3 regions of the Ruegeria sp. CDSC079 genome follow, and region 1 is predicted to be linked to each of the others. Evidence: riboswitches for the same ligand, from Rfam matches in the RefSeq annotation. Region 1 holds a riboswitch; each other region holds the start of a gene.
What was found. A riboswitch is a leader RNA that binds a small molecule or an ion and turns the genes downstream of it on or off. The one in region 1 is predicted to bind cobalamin.
Positions count from the first base shown of each region.

Region 1 (6,279 bases):
ACCCCGCACCATCTGCACAGCTATTTCAGCTTTTGCACCGAGGACCGTGGGCTGAGGCTGGTCGCCGCCGCCCAGGCTGCCGCGTTACGTCTGTGTATGTCCGATACCGACCTGGCAGATATTCCGATTTTATCGGCGGTTTCACCTTCGAAATTCGGCGGTCGGGCCGGGCCGCGATTCTATACGGATGTTAAGCCTGGCGAGATATTCCTGCGTAACGTGGTTGACCTGCATGTTTTTCCAAACGAATTGCAGGGTGTCATCGTATCCGGTGACCAAATCGTGGACTGGCTTGAGATGTCCGCAGCTGTTTTCAACCAGATTTCGAACGGATCTGCATCCGAACTTGTTTGCGAAAATCGGGTGGGTCACAACTTTGATGTGCTATACGGGCTGTCCTGTAGAATTGATCTGACACAACCTCCGCGTTTCGACGATATGGGCACCTTGATCAACGCCGAAAACCGGCGCGTTTCAGAGGTTCTGGTCGGTGCCACCCCCATTGCACCGGATCAGCAATTTGCCGTCGCGCTTAACAATTATCGCGCCAGCGGGGGCGGGCATTTCCCATTTGCGGGTAATGCGCAACGTATCGACATGCCCATCCTGCCGGTCCAGCAAGCCCTGCTGGATTATCTGTCAGGCACCTTGGTCAGCGATCCGCTGGAAGAGGCCCAGGAACCCTTCAGAATCACTAGTAACACGGGTACGCAGGCGATCTTACGCACCGGTCCAAATGCCCACCGACATCTGCAGGACATTCAGGAATTTGATCCACAAGTCCTTGGAACCGACGGAAATGGCTTTTTACGGATTCTTCTGACCTTCTGACGGGTTGTGTTTTTCCGGCCAACTGCCTATATCCACCCTCGAGAGGTTGGCGCGGGCGAGCGCCTCGCCAACCTGGTCAGATCCGGAAGGAAGCAGCCACAACGAGCCCCGCTTGGGTCGATGTCCAACCTCTCACTTACGCGCAACGACTGCCGCAGGAGGGACTTTATGATTGTAGCAATGACCCTTCGGGCAGAGCGTTTCTGGGACTAACCCCCGCTTTTGCCTGAACACGTTACCGATGGGTGCGCGCCTGCCACCCTGATGGTTTCCTGTATCTGAACACAGGCAGAACAATGTCCAAAACACTTTCGGACCTGGGATGGTCCTCTCATTTTGCAGCCCAACATGCTGTGAACCCTACCTGCACACCGCATCGCATCAACGCCGTCCATCGTGATCGCCTGATCGGCCTGAATGCGCTTGGCGGCACATCTGATCTGACCCCTGACCGATCAACCGGCGAATTTGCGGTTGGCGATTGGGTCCTTGCGGATGATCAAAACCGCATTCGGCATCTTTTGGAGCGCAAAAGCCTCTTGCAACGCCGGGCCGCAGGCACCGGTGCGCAGGTTCAGCTGATCGCGGCGAATGTGGATGTGCTGTATATCGTCAGTTCCTGCAATGCCGATTTCAATCTGGCACGGCTTGAGCGTTATCTGGCGCTGGCGCATCAGGCCGGGTGCTATCCGGTTGTTGTCCTGACCAAGGCCGACAGCTGCCCTGACCCAGAGAGCTATGCCAGTCAGGCCAGTTCGCTGGCTCGGTTTCTGACCGTTCTAACCGTCAACGCGCTGGAGGCGTCAGAGATTGATCCGATCCTGTCCTGGTGCCCTGCCGGGCAAACTGCTGCTTTGGTCGGCTCATCCGGTGTCGGCAAAACCACATTGGCGAACGCCATGACTGGTCAGGCCGGGACAACGGCGGGGATCCGCGAGGATGACGCACGGGGTCGCCACACCACGACCCATCGTGCGCTTCACCCGATGCGAAACGGGGGGTGGCTGATTGATACGCCAGGAATGCGCGCCCTGCGTTTGATGGATGCCCAAGACGGCGTGGATGAGGTTTTCTCAGACCTTCTGGAATTGGCTGCAAGATGCCGGTTCTCAGATTGCCAGCACCAGGCCGAACCCGGTTGTGCTGTGCAGGAGGCGATTGCCAATGACGTGATTGAGCCCGACCGGCTGGCGCGCTGGCACAAGCTTCGGCGCGAAGATCAGAGGAATTCCGAAACCCTCGCGCAGTCACGGGCACGTGACAAAGCCTTTGGCAAAATGGTGCGATCCGTCATGAATGACAAAAAGTCCCGCAGCAGACACTGAGCGTGACAGAAAGGCGCCTCGTCTTCAGGCAATCAACCGGGGCCAAACCGCCCGGTTTCTGCGGGCAAAAGCGCCAATATGACCGATCTCAGGCGCTCCGAATTCATTCGGAGACAACAGATGTCGCCGCGCCTTCGGCCCATACAGATCGGCAAGCCGCCAGACTGCGTCTGGCGGCACCATCTGGTCGTCCTCGAAGGCGAACAGGTCCACCGGCGTATTCGATTGCGCCCATCTCGCTTCGGGCAGAGCGTCACCGATCTGCGGCACATAATTCTGCGGCGCCGTGCACCAGCTGCGCCATTGCCAATAGACCGGGCCCGGCAAATCGGCACCGATCCCCACAGCTTTGCCCGGCAGATACCCCAGTGCATTCACTGCCAGACGCCCGTGGCCGTGCCAGAACAACCACGCCAGCCCGCGATAGGGCCAGGGATGGTCGGACAGAGTAACCAGCCCCGAACATACACAGATCATCCGGTCGATCTGATCAATGTCTGGCTGCACCGGCCCCAGCACGCCGCCAAGGGAATGACCGATGCTCCACTGCAAAGCGTCCGGGAACCGCCTGCGCATCTCAGCCCGTGCGGCGGGCATGTCGACCAAGGCCCAATCCGCCATGGTCACCTCGGAGGTTTTGAGTTTGTCGCGCAGCGAATGCCCGAAATCGCTGTAGTCATAGGTCAGACAGGCAATACCCTGTTCGGCGGCCAGCCAACGGGCAAAATGCTGGTAATATTCGCGCGGCACTGCAGTTGCGCTGTGAATCACCACGGCGACCTTCGGCTCGGTTTCAGGCAAATACAGCCGCGCCGACAGGCTGGCAGAGCCTGAGGCAAAATCAAAGTCCTTAGTCTGGACGCAGGGCGTGGTATCAAGCATGGCGCTTCCGACAAATTCTGAACTACTCGGTTCACTCAACAATCGGCCCGATTTCGACCATCGGAGTCAACACTGCATCAAGATGACCAAACGTCCGGTTTGCACCCCAACAGGTGGCTTGACTCGGGGTCTGCATAGCCGCTAGCGATGTGGTGATGGTTCTTGTCCCGGAATTGGGGCGGGATGAAAAGGGAACACGGTGCGGTCTGCCCCGGCGATGCCGGAAAGGGCCAACTCCGCGACTGCCCCCGCAACTGTAAGCGGTGAGCAATGCCGAAATACCACTGGCCCCAGGGCTGGGAAGGTCGGCAAAGCGACGACCCGCAAGTCAGGAGACCTGCCATCGTATCGAAACCGAAACTCGGGCGGGGTGTCCGGGCAGGTCGTCAGCGCGCTGTCACACCTGATCCTCACCCTTCGTCCTGCGCGCGGAGGGCGCATTATGATCTGGAAGACAAAAACACACGAATTCACCGCAACCGTCTGTCAGAGGACCGGGAAACCCTGCCCCGCCCTTGCCCGAATGGCACGCGCCATGGCCGAGGCGATGGCGACGGCAAGGCCTGCAACATCCAAAACATTCGAGGTCGAAGGTACCAGCGATCTGACCCATTGCACCGAAGGCTGCACGGCCCGTTTTCGGGCCCAATCAGAACAGATCAGGGTCTATTGCGGCACCAGCACAGACACGCCGACAGAAAAGCTGGACGCCTATGGCGACATGATGTTCGGGCCGGAGTTCATCCAGAAATCCGCTGGTTTTCTGTCAGAACCACCCTGTGCGATGCTCGACGTATCGATCCTGCCGCCGCGCAGCGACAGTATTCCGTATCAAGTGTCTGCCTGATTCAGGGAAGGGTTCGGGCCGGCAACCCGGCCCAGTCCTTTTGCGCGTCGGTTTCCACCGCGCAGGGCCGCACTGCACGCAACCGCCGAAGCGCTTGGTCAGGCGCTTCGCCGCATTCCACCATTAGCCGCATCACAACCATCCCCGAGCGTCCGCACCCACCGCGGCAATGCACCAGCACCTTGCCGCCACTGGCAAGGACATGTTGGGCGGCGGCGCTGGCTTGCGGCCAAAGCGCCTCAACCTCAGGCGTGGGGGCGCCGAAATCGGAGACCGGAAGGTGGACCCAGGCAATCCGTTCGCACTGCAGGTCCGCCTCGAATGAACGCGCGCCGGAATGCTGGAACTCATCCAGAGTAGTCATCGAGATGACCAGGTCCGGCGCCCAATCCCGGATTACTGCGAAATCCCCAGCATAATCGCCCGTGACACCCGGCAGTGGGCACAGAGCGATCTGCCCTTTGCCCAATCCAAGAGGGTGAATTGCAAAACTCTCCAACACAGCTCCTTTTCCTGCATCACCACATGGGGCTAATGCCCCTCATGATTTACCGGCTCTGATGCAACTTGCCAAAACGAAATTCCTTTTCGCGCGCGGTGGACGCGGGCGGCGGGGGTCTCTACGCTGCAAACCTGACACGAATCCAACAGAGCAGACATGACCGACACGCCCAGCCCCGCCTATCAGGTTCTCGCGCGAAAATACCGCCCGGAAACTTTTGCTGACCTCGTCGGTCAGGACGCAATGGTGCGCACGCTGAAAAACGCGTTCGAGGCCGACCGGATTGCACAAGCCTTCATCATGACTGGCATCCGCGGCACCGGTAAGACGACCACGGCCCGGATCATCGCCAAGGGCATGAACTGCATCGGTCCTGATGGGCAAGGCAAGCCCACGACCGAACCCTGCGGCCAGTGCGAACATTGCGTCGCCATCATGGAAGGCCGCCATGTCGATGTGATGGAGATGGACGCCGCCAGCCGCACCGGCGTAAATGACATCCGCGAAATCATCGACTCGGTGCGCTATCGTGCCGCCAGTGCGCGCTATAAGATCTACATTATCGACGAGGTTCACATGCTTTCGACCAGCGCGTTCAACGCGCTGCTCAAGACGTTGGAAGAACCTCCTGCGCATGTGAAGTTCATCTTTGCCACGACCGAAATCCGCAAAGTCCCGGTGACTGTTCTGTCGCGGTGCCAACGATTTGACCTGCGCCGGATCGAACCCGAGGACATGATTGGCCTGCTCAATAAGATCGCAGAGGCTGAGAAGGCACAGATCGCGGATGATGCCCTGGCGCTGATCACCCGCGCGGCCGAAGGGTCGGCGCGCGACGCAACATCACTGCTGGATCAGGCAATCAGCCATGGGGCCGGTGAAACCAGCGCCGATCAGGTGCGCGCGATGCTGGGTCTGGCCGACCGAGGCCGGGTATTGGACTTGATGGAAATGATCCTGCGAGGGGATGCAGCAAACGCGCTGACTGAATTGGGCGGGCAATATGCCGAAGGGGCCGATCCGCTATCCGTGCTGCGCGATCTGGCCGAAATCACGCACTGGGTTTCGGTTGTGAAGATCACGCCAGACGCAGCCGAGGACCCGACGGTTTCCCCTGATGAACGTGCTCGTGGTCAGCAAATGGCCGAGGCCCTGCCAATGCGCGTTTTGACCCGGATGTGGCAGATGTTGCTGAAAGCGCTGGAAGAGGTATCGGCCGCGCCAAATGCCATGATGGCTGCTGAAATGGCCGTTATCCGCCTGACCCATGTTGCCGACTTGCCCAGCCCCGAAGAGCTGATCAAGCGCCTGCAGGACAACCCGCCACCGCCTCCGAATGGTGGTCCGGGCGGTGGTATGGCCGTGCCCTCTCAGGCTCCGGTACCAGCGGCATCATCTTCTTACGTGTCCGCAACTAGCAGCCCCGCCGGCGCGCCGTCGGCCGCTCTGGCCCATGATATCCAATCGGCGCTGGCACGGTATCCGAGTTTTGACCACGTGGTTGAATTGATCCGCACCAATCGGGATGTGAAACTTCTGGTCGAGGTCGAAAACGGGGTGCGGCTGGTTTCTTACCAACCGGGGCGGATCGAATTCACCCCGACACAGAACGCACCCACAGATCTGGCAGCGAGACTGGGTTCGTCGCTGCAACGATGGACTGGCAACCGCTGGGCTGTGTCGATTGTGGCCGATGGTGAGGTTGCGACCATCGCCGAGATTCGAGACGCCGCCGAGCTGGCGTTGAAAGCAGAGGCTGAGAAACACCCATTGGTTCAGGCGGTGCTCATGCAATTTCCGAAGGCACGCATAAAGCGGATTGAAACACCGGAAGAACGTGCCGCCAAAGTGGAAACCGAGGCGCTGCCCGAGGTCGAAGACGAATGGGACCC
Region 1 is NZ_JBXWNT010000008.1:136,237-142,515, reverse strand. It holds gene AC2FIC_RS15985 (5'-nucleotidase C-terminal domain-containing protein) at 1-831, shown strand, start outside; RNA gene ffs (signal recognition particle sRNA small type) at 871-969, shown strand; gene rsgA (ribosome small subunit-dependent GTPase A) at 1,128-2,156, shown strand; gene AC2FIC_RS15970 (alpha/beta hydrolase family protein) at 2,181-3,038, opposite strand; cobalamin riboswitch at 3,178-3,397, shown strand; gene AC2FIC_RS15965 (hypothetical protein) at 3,481-3,885, shown strand; gene AC2FIC_RS15960 (protein-tyrosine phosphatase family protein) at 3,887-4,387, opposite strand; gene AC2FIC_RS15955 (DNA polymerase III subunit gamma/tau) at 4,544-6,279, shown strand, end outside.

Region 2 (6,279 bases), on a different contig from region 1:
GAAGAGCCGCGCGGGTTTCCGCAATTACCGCGGCGGGACCCCATACGTCATCAGTAGGGAAGGCTCGCGCCAGGGCGGCCCGAACCTGTTCGGGCTCACCGCCGGGCCAGGTGGCGCGGGCAGGGTTGCCCTTTGCAACGGCCTCGAGGGTCGCGCCGGTATCAGCCACCAGGTTCAACCCGGCCTGATGCATGTAGTGATCGTTCGGAACCGCCGAAATGTCGATGACGCGCTTTTCTTCGGGGTCCCATATCTCGCGCCAGCCAGGGCGCATTTCGATCGGGTCATAGCCCAGACACAACACTAGATCGGCCTGTTCAACCAGCGGCACTAGATGGGTGTCGGCCAGCGGCGACAGGCCCGCGCCGCCAAGGCACAGTGGATGATCCTCGGGAATCACGCCCTTGGCCTTGTAGGTTGTCACAAAAGGAATGCCAAAATGTTCAAGGAACGCCTGCACCACATTGCGCGAGTCGTCATATAGAACATCCAGGCCGATAATCGCGATGGGCCGTTCGGCCTGTGCCACCCAGCGGCGGGCTTTTTCAACGCAATCCCCCTCGGGCGCGACGGCGGCAGGTTTGACAAGACGGCGGCGTTTGACATCGGTCACAGGCGCATCCGCAACCGAAATCGGCACGTCGATATGCACCGGTCCTGGGCGCGGTTGATTGGCCAGCGACACCGCTTTGTCTGCGATAATATCCGCGCCTTTGGCGGTCAGCATGAACGTCCCTTTGGTGATCGAGCGATAGACCCGTGCGTGATCCATGACCTGATGGGTGTATGTCAGCGCCTCATCTGCGTCGACACAGCCGGTCAGCACGATCATTGGCACCCGGTCCTGCAACGCATTGGCGACCACATTGATCCCGTTCATCGCGCCTGGGCCGAGTGTGGCCACCAGAATGGCCGGGGCGCCGTCGCGGTGATGCACCGCCTCGGCCATAAAGCCGGCCGCGTTCTCGTGTTTGGTCAGGTGAAAGGTTATCCCCGCCTTTTCCAACGCATCCACTAGGGTCAGCACCTCGCCACCTGGCATGCCAAAAGCGTGGCGGCAGCCAGCCTCATAAAGCCGTTGGGCCAGAATGTCCGCAGCGCGGGGCGACGAGTCCTGCATCAGTAAAGCTCCGAAAACTGTTTCAACGCAGATTGCGGAGGACAGACCCGGACGCAAGGCGCATCACGCCAGTGTGACTATTTGACAGCGGCTTCGGCCACGATCTGAAAGGTGTCATCCAATTCCTGGGCAATGTCCCTCAGGGGGTCTCCGCCCTCATAGATATAGGGCGCGAATACAAAGCTGGGCGTTTTATAGGATAGGGTGGCGGTGCCGTCCTCGTTTTCGGTCACGTAAAACCGGATCGGTGCTTCGATCATTGCGCGCACCGAGGTTTCCAGCACGCGCACCGCATAGTCATTGTTGAAGGCGCCGATCACCAGATTGCCTGGGATTGTAATTCCCCGCGCGGCGGCGGCTTTGGTGGGGCCGGCCTGCGTGACCACGATCAGACCGTTTGCCTTAACCGCCGATTTGGTGTCCGAGACTAATTCATCATAGCTTTTGCCCGTTGGATACACGGCCCATCCCGAGAGCGGTTCGTCGGCCCAGGCGGGCAGGGCCAGCAGGGCGAAGACGGTCCAAAGCAGTTTCATCCAGAGGCTTCCTTTTAAGGTGTCTGCAGGAATCCTGCCAGAAATGTGAGAACGTCGCACTCACAATCTTGTGTGCATTCGGGATTGCGCCGCGCCGCTTAAAGCCGCAGAAACGGGCGCAGGACGAAGGGAAAGGTCTGGATCGGATGCGCCTGATGATCTGCAAAACCTGTGGCACCGCACGCGATCGGGCGGCCGAGGTGCAGGCTGTGAAGGACGCACTGAAAAGGGCTGGATTGACGGATCAGGTCGAATTGAGCGAACACGCCTGTTTCAGCAGCTGCGCGGAACCCACGGCGCTGGCTATACAGGCGCTGGGGCGCGCATCTTATGTGTTTTCGGGTGTCGATGTGGTGGCGGATGCTGCGGATATCGCTGAAACTTGCCGTACTTACCTGAACAGCCCGCTGGGCTGGATCGAAGACGCCCGACCCTGCGGGCGGCTTCGGATGTGTTTGCGTGCGCGTATTCCGGCGCTTTAGTCAACCTGAACCGTAACCGCAGCACGAACCGGCACGTTATCGACCGAAAGCGGGCTATGGCTGTTGGAATTCAGCGAAACCGAAACCTCGACCTCACCTTTGGGCAACTGATCAATGTGCATCCAACTGCCGTAAAGCCGGGCGAGCTTTTCTCCGTTGATGTAAACATGCGCGTGCCCTTCGCCTGCCATGTCTGCGGTCGATGCGTTCTGCGGTGCGAAGGTAAAGTTTTTTGGCATAACATGCAGGTTCCAGCCAGACATAGGATCCTGTGTCAGAGCGATGTCCAGTGTAGGTGCATCTGTGCCTGCCGGTAGGTTCAAGGCCGTGGAATGATCGTGGGCCATGGTCTCAGTGGGTGAGGCTCCGTGAAGAGACGGATCAGAATGGTCGTGGCCATCAAATGTGACGCCGTTTGCAGCAGCAATTACAAATCCTGTACCGCCGCCAAAGACCAGACCGATCACGAATAGAGCAAGTGAACGGGTCATTGTATTTCCTTGAAAACATAGGGAAACGCGCCAAGTTTACACCCGGCGCGTTCAATCGAAGTGCGATCAGGCCGTTGCTTCGGAAGGTTGCGCTTCTTTCTGCCAGAAATAGCCAGCGAACGCGCCAACCAGAACCCATGCAACCAGACCGATTCCAAAAGCTCGTGCCGCGAACAATGCGCCAATTTCAGTCGGCACAGGGCCGGTGAAAACATCGGGCTCGGGTGCACCGATAAGATGTGGCACCAACAGAAGTACCGCGGCGATCACATAGCTGATCAGGTTACCTCCAAAGGCGATCAACCACATGGCGACAAGGGCTGCTGCAACCGTTGCGAACCACCAGACCTGACGTGCATAGACATCGGCTGCTGCGACACCCGGCACTTCGGGCGCCAGGGTGAAACCTGGTGCAAGGTGGAAGGCGATAAATCCGGCCAACCCCCAAAGAACGCCGGTCCGGCCATCAATCTGATGCCCTTGACCTTCGGCTACCGACATCAGCGCAACCATCACCAGCGCATAGCCGGTATAGGTCAGCATGGTAAAGATGACACTCAGCGCATCACGCGTCAGTTCAGAGAACATGCGCGGCAGTTCGGGATGAGCCGATACGGTCTCGGCCCCGAAATGCACCAGCTCTCCGGATTCATAAAGCTCGGCATGCAACAATACTGGTTGCACAAATACCAACTGCAGCAAGGCGGCAATCAGCCCCGCTGCAGCACCAGCGAACAACGCGCTGGTCAATATACGACTGAACACGGTCTTAGTGGCAGGGGAAGCCGGTCGCGTGACGCACGTCATGCGCTGCATCATGCAGGGCCGCTGCCTGAACGTGACCGGTCAGCGTAATGAGGCCCAGACCCAGAACCACTGCAAACATGACCGGAACAAAGCCTGTACGCGCGGCGGATGCTGTTTTCGTTTGTGTTGCCATTTTGTATTCTCCTCTGCCGCCGCACCCGACGGCCGGTGTTTCGTTTTTGCGCCTGGCAGGTCTCCTGGCTTGCGGGTCGATGCCTCTGTTCGCCTTCCCCCCGGAGAACCGGGAGTGGCTGGTTGAACAGGGGCTCTCCGCTTACAGTCGCGGGGGCGGCTTTGGAGTTGACCACCGAGGCAGTCGCACCAAATTCCCTCTTAGCATCCGGATTTCTCCGGCAGGACCAGACACCCCCATTTAGCCGCTATAGCTGTGGCGGTGCAATCATCATTTGCGACGTATTGTGTCAGATTATGCGCTTTTTCAGCAAATAAATATCCATGATCCAACCATGGTCGGCACGGGCATGGGCGCGGCGGTCCAGAATCTGCTGCGCAACCTCGGCCAAAGGGCCTTTGATCAGGATTTCCTCTTTCATGCCGACATATGCGCCCCACCAAATGTCCAAGTCTTCCATGTCCAGGTTTTGGAATGAACATTCACCATCCAGCATCACCGCCACGTTTTCTGCGGTTTCCGGCCATCCTTCGTCCCGGATGCGACGACCAGTTGTGACGATATAGGGCGCGCCCAGTTCGTTGATCGGAATCGCATGGGCCGCCGTCAGCGCTTGCAGCGCTGTGATGCCGGGAATCACGCGTGTTTCTGGCTGAGGGGTCAAACGTGCCGCGATTCGCAGCGAACTGTCATACAGCGACGGATCCCCCCAGATCAGCAGCGCCACATGACGGGCCTTCGGGTGGGCTGCGATGGCCTCCTGCCAGCGCAATGCAATCGCGTCGTGCCATTCGTCCACTCCGCGTAAATAGCCATCATCGGCACGGCGTTTGGGAATGTCGAAATACGCGATTTGCGGAGGAGTATCCGCGACCTGAGCGATGATCTGCTCGCGCAGCCCTGCCAGATCGGCCTTGTTTTCGCCCTTGCGGGGGATCAGGATCAGGTCCGCCGAACGGATCGCCTGCGCCCCTTGAAATGTCACATGATCCGGGTTGCCGGTGCCAATACCGATCAGCGTCAGGTCAATCATTTTCGAACTCTGCCAGAGGTCCATACAGGATCAGGGCCGGGGCGGTGCCGATCTCGGTTTCCAACTGCTGCGACAAGGCACCGATGGTCGAGCGTTGCAGCTTTTGTTCGGGGGTCGAGACGGATTCGGCCATCAATGCAGGCGTGTCCAGCGGTAGGCCGTGCGAATGCAGGGCGCCAACCAAAAGGGGAAAGGTGCGCTTGCCCATAAATACGACGGTCGTAGCCTGTGGATCAGCCAGTGCTGCCAGGTTCAGATCTTCGGGCAGTTTGCCACTGACATCGTGGCCGGTGACGAATTGCACGCGCCGCGCGGTCAGTCGCCGGGTCAGCGGAATGCCTGCCGCTGCCGCCGCCGCTACCGCCGAGGGGATGCCGGGGATGATTTCATAGTCGATCCCGGCCTCTTGCAGGGCCACCAGTTCTTCTTCAAGCCGGCCGAACATGCCGCCATCACCGGATTTCAACCGCACAACATGCTGACCGGTTTGTGCATATTCGACCAACAAGCGGCTGACGTGATCCTGCTTGGGCGAGGGGCGCCCGGCGCGTTTGCCGACACCAACCAGGTCAGCATCCTCGCGGGCATGGCTCAGGATCGGGCCGCTGCTGAGGTCGTCAAACAGCACCGCATCAGCTTTCTGCAACCTGTCTACCGCCTTCAGCGTCAGCAATTCCGAGTCGCCGGGGCCTGAACCGATGAAGGACACAAAACCACTCATGCCGAGGCCTCGGCGATCAGATGAAAGAATGTCCCAGTGACATTGCCTCGCACCGATCCGGTTTGCGGGCCTTCCGCGCCTTCGGCGTCGAACACGCGTGCCAGCGGCGCGTCAGGCTGTTCGATGATCGAGGAATAGTGGAACTCATGCCCGCGTAGCGCTGTGCCTTCGGCAAATCCGGCCATCGAGGCCAGTAATTCTGCCTTGCGATAACCCAGGTTGAACTTGCGCTTTTCATAGGAGGTCACAAGGCCCAGAAGGCCCGCCATTTCGTGCTGGACTCCGTCTTTGTCGATCAACGCCTGACCCAGCGCCATGTAGCCCCCGCATTCGCCGTGCACAGGTCTTGTCTCGGCATGTTTGCGCAGCCCAGTCTGGAAGGTGTTGGCAGCGGCCAATGTGCCTGCGTGCAACTCGGGATACCCACCCGGCAGCCAGACCAGATCGGCATCCGGGGCAGGGGCTTCATTCGCCAGTGGTGAAAATGGTAGGATTTCTGCACCCGCCGCGCGCCAGCCTTCCAGCAAATGCGGATAGGTGAACGAAAACGCAGCATCCCGGGCCAGTGCGATCCGCTGCGCCGGAGGGCGCGGCAGCACGGCTGACGATGGCCTATCTGGGCTTGAGGAAGCCGCCCGCTTGATCGCCTCCAGATCGACATGTTCACGCAGGAACGCAGCATAGCCGACAATGGCGCTTTCCAGATCGGGATGTTCCACCGCCTGGATCAAACCTAAGTGCCGCTCGGGAAGTGTCAGGTCTCCGCGTCGTGGCAGAACGCCCAGAACCGGCAGGCCTGCACGTTCCATACCCAACCGGGTCAGACGCTCGTGACGCGGGCTGGCGCAGCGGTTCAAAATTACCCCGGCAAAGGGCAGGTCGGGGTTGTACATCCGAAACCCCAGCGCCGTGGCTGCAGCTGATTGCGCCTGACCGCCGACATCCAGAACCAACAC
Region 2 is NZ_JBXWNT010000004.1:52,524-58,802, forward strand. It holds gene AC2FIC_RS08310 (thiamine pyrophosphate-binding protein) at 1-1,120, opposite strand, end outside; gene AC2FIC_RS08315 (DUF302 domain-containing protein) at 1,198-1,656, opposite strand; gene AC2FIC_RS08320 (DUF1636 family protein) at 1,725-2,138, shown strand; gene AC2FIC_RS08325 (hypothetical protein) at 2,135-2,629, opposite strand; gene AC2FIC_RS08330 (CbtA family protein) at 2,696-3,394, opposite strand; gene AC2FIC_RS08335 (CbtB domain-containing protein) at 3,399-3,569, opposite strand; cobalamin riboswitch at 3,607-3,815, opposite strand; gene cobF (precorrin-6A synthase (deacetylating)) at 3,859-4,602, opposite strand; gene cobA (uroporphyrinogen-III C-methyltransferase) at 4,595-5,323, opposite strand; gene AC2FIC_RS08350 (cobyrinic acid a,c-diamide synthase CobB) at 5,320-6,279, opposite strand, start outside.
Region 2: linked by a shared signal. The riboswitch ahead of AC2FIC_RS08335 (CbtB domain-containing protein) and the one ahead of AC2FIC_RS15965 (hypothetical protein) in region 1 are both predicted to bind cobalamin.

Region 3 (6,279 bases), on a different contig from region 1:
TTGCCTGGCAGCCATTCCAACGTGCCATGCGCGCCGATATGGATCAGCGCGTCCGCGCCATGCCCCTTACGCAGCCAGAGATAGAAGGCAACATAGCTGTGGCGCGGGGTGCGGGACAGGTCGTGATAGTCGTCATCGCGCAGCTCGGGCGTGCCGCGTTCGGGTTGCAGCGCGATCAGCGTCTTGCCCCGGTTCAGGGCGGTAAAGTGGAAGGCACCATCGGCAAAAACCGGGTCGTCCTCAGGCTTGCCCCAAACGGATTGCAAATCCGTTTGCAACTGTTCCGGCAAGTCTGCCAGCGCGGTCTGATAGGCCGCGAGCGGCCAAGCCAGTCGCGCATCCAAAAGCGTCTCGGCTATCGGTTCGCCGGGTGCTGTATCATAGCCTTCAGCCTGCAGATCGGACAGCATCGCCTCGGCCGAGGCCAACGCATCCAGGCCAACCGCATGGGCCATCTGCCAGTCCTTGCCGGGATAAGTCGACAGCACCAACGCTGGGACCTGATCTGGCTTGGGTTTGTCGCTTAGGCGCAGCCAGCCGTCCACCCGATCAATGATCGCCTCAACCCGTTCCGGCTCGGGGCGGTGGGCAAAACGGGAGTATTCCAGATACGGGTCGCGCTTGCCCGGTTCCTTGAACGAAGCGATGCCCGCCGAAATGCGGCCATCCACCTCGGGCAGGACCACATGCATTGCGAGGTCGGCGGGGGACAGCCCGCGTTCTGCATCGACCCAGGCCTTGCGGCGTGCGGTGGACAAGGCGACCTGAAACACCGGCACATTGGCGGCGTCCAACGGGGAGGTGCCCGAGGCGCCTTTGCCCGAAAAGGATGTAGCGTTGATGATGGCCGAGGGGGCCAGCACCACGGCCTGTTCGCGCAGCCAATCGGCGGCGGCAGGGGCCTTGAGGGACTGCGCAAACAGGCCGATGGCCTGGAACCCACGGGCGCGTAGGCGGTGGATCACGGCTGCAACAGGGGCCGTGTCAGCCGAGGTCAGATAGGCACGATAGAAAGTCACCAGGATGCGCTTGGCATCACCGTCGAAGGCTGTGTCCGCAGGGATGACCCCCCGATCCGGGCACCACGCGCCGCATTCCGGGATCGTCTTGGCACCCATCACCGGCCCGGCATACAACCCCGCTGCCAGTGCCATCTGCGCCAGTGCCGCCTGCGCTGCGACCTCACCGCCTGTGTCGCAAAGATGCGCCAGCCGCCGCAGGGTTGAAACGGGCAGGGTAGAATAGTCATCCAGCCGCGTATCTTCACGTCCATCCGCAGGCAGCACAGCAACGGCAATGCCCTTGGCTTGAGCCAGTGCCAGAACCTGCTGCAAGCCATAGGACCAGTAGGGCACGCCACCGATCAGGCGGATCAGGATGCCTTTGGCGCCCTCCAGCGTCTGCTCGACATAGGTGTCGACAGAAAGCGGGTGCTTCAGCGCCGTTAGATTGGCCAGCCGCAGGGTCGGCATCCGACCTTCGGGTCCACCCCCCCGATGCCAGCCTGCCGCGAAAGCGCCAAGGTCACTGTCGGAAAAGGACAGCACCACCAGATCCGCCGGGCTCTGGCCCAGATCGGTTGGGGTCTCCGTTTCCTCTAACCCGTGGCTTTCGCGGAAGACGACGTGCATGGCTTACTCGGCAGCCTCGGTTACACCCACGAGGATATCGCGGATTTCGGCCTCTTTGATGTCGTCATGTTCGGCGATGACCACCAGACGCGAGCGGCGGTCTTCACCTGGCTCCCACGGGCGGTCGTACTGATGACGCACACGGGCCCCGACAGCCTGCACCAAAAGGCGCATGGGTTTGCCGGCAACAGCGGCATAGCCTTTTACCCGCAGGATGTTCAGTTCATTCGCCAGACGTTCGATATTGGCGACCAACTGGGCCGGATCGGTCTGTTCCGGCAGTTCAACAATGATGCTTTCGAAATCATCATGCTCGTGATCGTGGTGGCCATCGTGATGGCTGGGACGTGCCTCCATGTCATCTTCGGCAGCGGCCTCAAGCCCCAGCACAACACGTACATCCACAGCGCCTTCGGCCACTTCGACCACGGGCAGCGGGCGCGGAGCCTCTGCCGCGATGATTTCCTTGGCCTTGGCGACCCCCTCGGGGCCAGCAAGATCAGGCTTGGTCAGCAGAATGATGTCGGCGCAGGAGATCTGGTCCTCGAACACCTCGGATAGCGGCGTTTCGTGATCAATCGAGTCATCGGCCAGGCGCTGGGCATCCACCGCAGCGACATTTGGGGCAAAGCGACCGGCGGCCACAGCTTCGGCATCGGCCAGAGCAATTACGCCATCCACGGTGATTTTCGAGCGGATATCCGGCCAGTCGAACGCTTTCAGCAGCGGCTTAGGCAGGGCCAAGCCAGAGGTTTCGATCAGAATGTGATCGGGGCGCGGTTCTAGCGCCATCAGCGCCTCGATGGTCGGGATGAAATCATCTGCCACGGTGCAGCAGATGCATCCATTGGCCAATTCCATGATGTTTTCCGCCGGGCAATCGGGGATCGCGCAGGATTTGAGGATATCGCCATCGACGCCAACATCTCCAAACTCGTTGACCACAATGGCCAGGCGCTTGCCCTGCGGGTTCTGCATCAGATGACGCACCAGCGTGGTCTTTCCCGAGCCCAGAAAGCCGGTGATCACAGTGACGGGCAGTTTTTCGAGATTGCTCATATCTAAGCTCCAATCGGGGGAATGCGGGCCGCACAGTTTTTGCGGAAATGTTCAGGACGTTCGCGCCATTTAACGAGGCCATCTTGGGTCGCGAGATATTTGGTCGCGCCTTCAACAATGGTCTCGACATGATCGGTTTCATCGAGATGCTCATAGACAAAGGTCCAACGTTCGGGTCCGCCACGCAGCACAATCGAGCAGCCCTGATCGCAATTTGAAAGGCATTCTACTGCCTTCAAAGTGACGCCATCAGGAAGTTCTGCCTGCTCCAACGCCTTGTGCAGCAACGCCCCAGGACGATCTGCATCATTCTCGACGGGCAGGCCGCGGCGGCAGGTCGTGCACACCAGCAGTTCAACAGGTGTGGTCTCGGTCATGTCTCTCATCCCCCCAAATCCTCTTCGCGGGGGACGGGGTTTCATGCGGGCCACGTATTGCGACATGGGCCCGACACCGGATCACCCCGTCCGGTTTCAACTTCGGATGTTGGCAGGTCTCCCGGCTTGCGGATGTCAGAGGCTGGCCTCTGGCAGATGTCCCGCCTTCCCGGCCTGTCTGGCCAGTGGCTTTGGGCACCCTCTCCGGTCACGGTCGCGGGGGCGGCTGCGTTTGACGGATGACCGCTGACGCATTCCCTTTTCATCTGCATGTGCAGACACCAACGGATGGGACATGCGGCACGGGCAGGGGGCTTGTCAAGCGCGGCAGACGCACGGAAATCATCGAGAATGGAAAAGCGACCTGCCAATGCCTGTCAGCGGCATGTTTGGTCAGCCATATGCAAAATGACCGCAGGCGAATTTGGGCTTTGCACCTCGAAGATATCCAGACGAAAGGATTCGCGGGCCCGTCACTTCAAAGGGCATATCGCGTGGAATCGATAGAGCGGTCAAATTTACCGGCCGAGCCAGTGAGTTCACCGCCTTCTGATCAATCCGGTGCCAAGCTTCACTCAGCAAAGCACTGCTGTAGCGAGACGGCGTGTCGCAGGCTCGAAAAGCCGAATGCGAAGCAACTGTTTGAAAGTATTGGAGGCGAGTACCGGAATCGAACCGGTGTACACGGATTTGCAATCCGCTGCGTCACCACTCCGCCAACTCGCCTTTTCAAGTAATATCAAATACTTGCCGTGGTGTGACAGGCGTTTTAGCAGCTTTAATCCGGGGCGTCCAGTGGGTTCGGTCTAAATTTGACGAACTGAAAATTGGATCACCCAATCGGATCACTCTAAAATCTTCACGACAGACGAAAGTTTCCGCTTGCGGGCCGTTGCTGGTTTGCCCGGGATGTGGCACAAGCCCAGCAACCTTGGGAAATGAATGAGCGATCCAATGACAGATTTCGCAGCCCGCCGCCGCACCATGGTCGATACGCAGGTCCGGCCTTCGGACGTTACCAAGTTCCCGATCATTGATGCCATGCTGTCCGTCAAGCGCGAGAATTTTGTGCCAGACGCGCAACGCGAAGCCGCCTATGTCGAGGGTTTGATAGAACTTGAGGCTGGACGCTGCATTCTGGAACCGAGAACACTGGCCAAGATGCTGGATGTACTGAACATTACCAATGATGAGGTTGTTCTGGATATTGCTCCGGCGCTGGGATATTCGACGGCTGTTGCAGCCCATATGGCGCAGTTGGTCGTAGCGGTGGAAGCGGATGAAGCGCTAGCTGCCGAAGCGCAAACGCTGCTGATGGAGGCTGACGCGGATAATGTGGTCGTTCACGTGGGGCCGCTGGATGAGGGCGCTGCCGAGCATGGGCCTTATGACGTGGTCATGATCCAGGGCGGCGTAGAAGAGGTTCCGTCTGCATTGATTGACCAGCTTAAAGATCATGGGCGTATCGCCTGCCTGTTCATGGAAGGTGATCTTGGGACAGTCCGTATAGGCCACAAATCAGGCGATCGCGTTACATGGCGCCAGGCATTCAACGCCAGTGCACCTGTTCTGAAGGCTTTCTCGGCCGAGAGTGCATTTTCGCTATAGTCGGCGGGCAGATTTATCTGCTGCCTTGATTAGTTCAACACAAAGACGCAAACTGCCCTGAGGGCTGCGTTATTTTGATTTGAGAGGATTTCGCCATGCGTTTTGCAGCAGGAGGCAAGCTGGTCAGGACTCTGGCAGTGACTGCGGGTATTGCTCTGGGCACGTTGCCCGGTAAGGCGGTTTGGGCCGATAACCTGACTGATGCGTTCATCGGAGCTTATAATACCAGCGGTTTGCTGGAACAGAACCGGGCGCTGCTGCGGGCTGCGGACGAGGATGTGGCGATCGCGCTGTCGGCTTTGCGCCCTATTATCAACTGGACCGTCGCGGTTAGCCAAGACTATACGCGCAGCAGAAACAGTGGTGTTACGAACAGTGTTGATCCTTCGAACTTCTTCTCGGGCCTGACGCTGAGCCAGCTTTTATACGATGGCGGAGCCTCGATTCTGGGCAAGCAATCAGCGCAGGAAACGGTGCTGTCGACCCGGCAGGCGCTGATCGATATCGAACAGCAGGTCCTATTCCGCGCGGCGACCGCTTACCTGAGTGTTCTGCTGCAGGAAGAGACCGTATCGATTCGTCAAAACAACGTTGAACTGTCCGCAGAAGAGCTTCGCGCCTCGCAGGATCGTTTCGAAGTTGGGGAAGTTACCCGCACAGACGTCGCATTGTCTCAGGCTCAGCTTGCAAGCTCGCAGGCCGATCTGGCGAATGCGCGCGGCGATCTGAGCACTGCTCAGGCGGAATATGTGAACGCAGTTGGCAAACTGCCGGGCCGTACTGCTGGTCAGCCCAGCCTGCCAAACTTGCCCCGGTCCCAGAGCGAGGCCGTCAGCCTGGCCCAACGCAATCACCCATCCATTCTGTCCGCCCAGCATCAGGTGCGCGCCCTTGATCTGGTCGTGCAGCAGCAGCGCGCGGGCCTGGGTCCGAATGTCAGCCTGAACGCTGATGCGGGCGTCACCGAGAGCTATGATGACGACGATTATGTGAATGATGCGAGTATCTCGCTGAACTTCAGCCAGCCGATCTATGCGGGTGGTCGACTCGCGGCAAGCGTGCGCCGCGCAATGGCCTCGCGGGATGGGTCACGTGCCAATCTGCTGAATGTGCAAAAGAACATTACGCAGGGTGTGTCTGATGCCTATGTCCGGTTTCAAACTGCAAGCGCAAGCCTGAGGGCCTCTTCGGAACGTGTGCGCGCCTCGGAAGTTGCGTTTGATGGTATCCGCGAAGAGGCAACTTTGGGTGCGCGGACCACTCTGGACGTGCTGGCTGCTCAGCAGGATTTGCTGGACGCGCAGCTTGCCGAAATTGCTTCCAGAACCGAGCGATCTCTGGCGGCTTATCAGTTGCTGCAGGCCCAAGGTTTGCTCACGGCCGAGCGTTTGGGTCTGGCGGTTCAGATTTACGATCCGACCCTTTACTACAACCTGGTGAAGAAGGCTCCAGCGCAGGTCAGCAAGCAGAGCAAAGATCTGGATCGGGTCCTGAAAGCACTGCGTCGGGATTAAACACCCAATACTGCCTGTTGTGAGGTCTGCATTGTTTGGCTACACTCGGACCTGAGGTTAGAGCGGTAGAAAACAATGACAGACAATGTC
Region 3 is NZ_JBXWNT010000004.1:67,118-73,396, forward strand. It holds gene cobN (cobaltochelatase subunit CobN) at 1-1,631, opposite strand, end outside; gene cobW (cobalamin biosynthesis protein CobW) at 1,635-2,690, opposite strand; gene AC2FIC_RS08405 (DUF1636 family protein) at 2,693-3,067, opposite strand; cobalamin riboswitch at 3,162-3,368, opposite strand; tRNA gene AC2FIC_RS08410 (tRNA-Cys) at 3,720-3,793, opposite strand; gene AC2FIC_RS08415 (protein-L-isoaspartate O-methyltransferase family protein) at 4,022-4,675, shown strand; gene AC2FIC_RS08420 (TolC family outer membrane protein) at 4,771-6,189, shown strand; gene AC2FIC_RS08425 (hypothetical protein) at 6,265-6,279, shown strand, end outside.
Region 3: linked by a shared signal. The riboswitch ahead of AC2FIC_RS08405 (DUF1636 family protein) and the one ahead of AC2FIC_RS15965 (hypothetical protein) in region 1 are both predicted to bind cobalamin.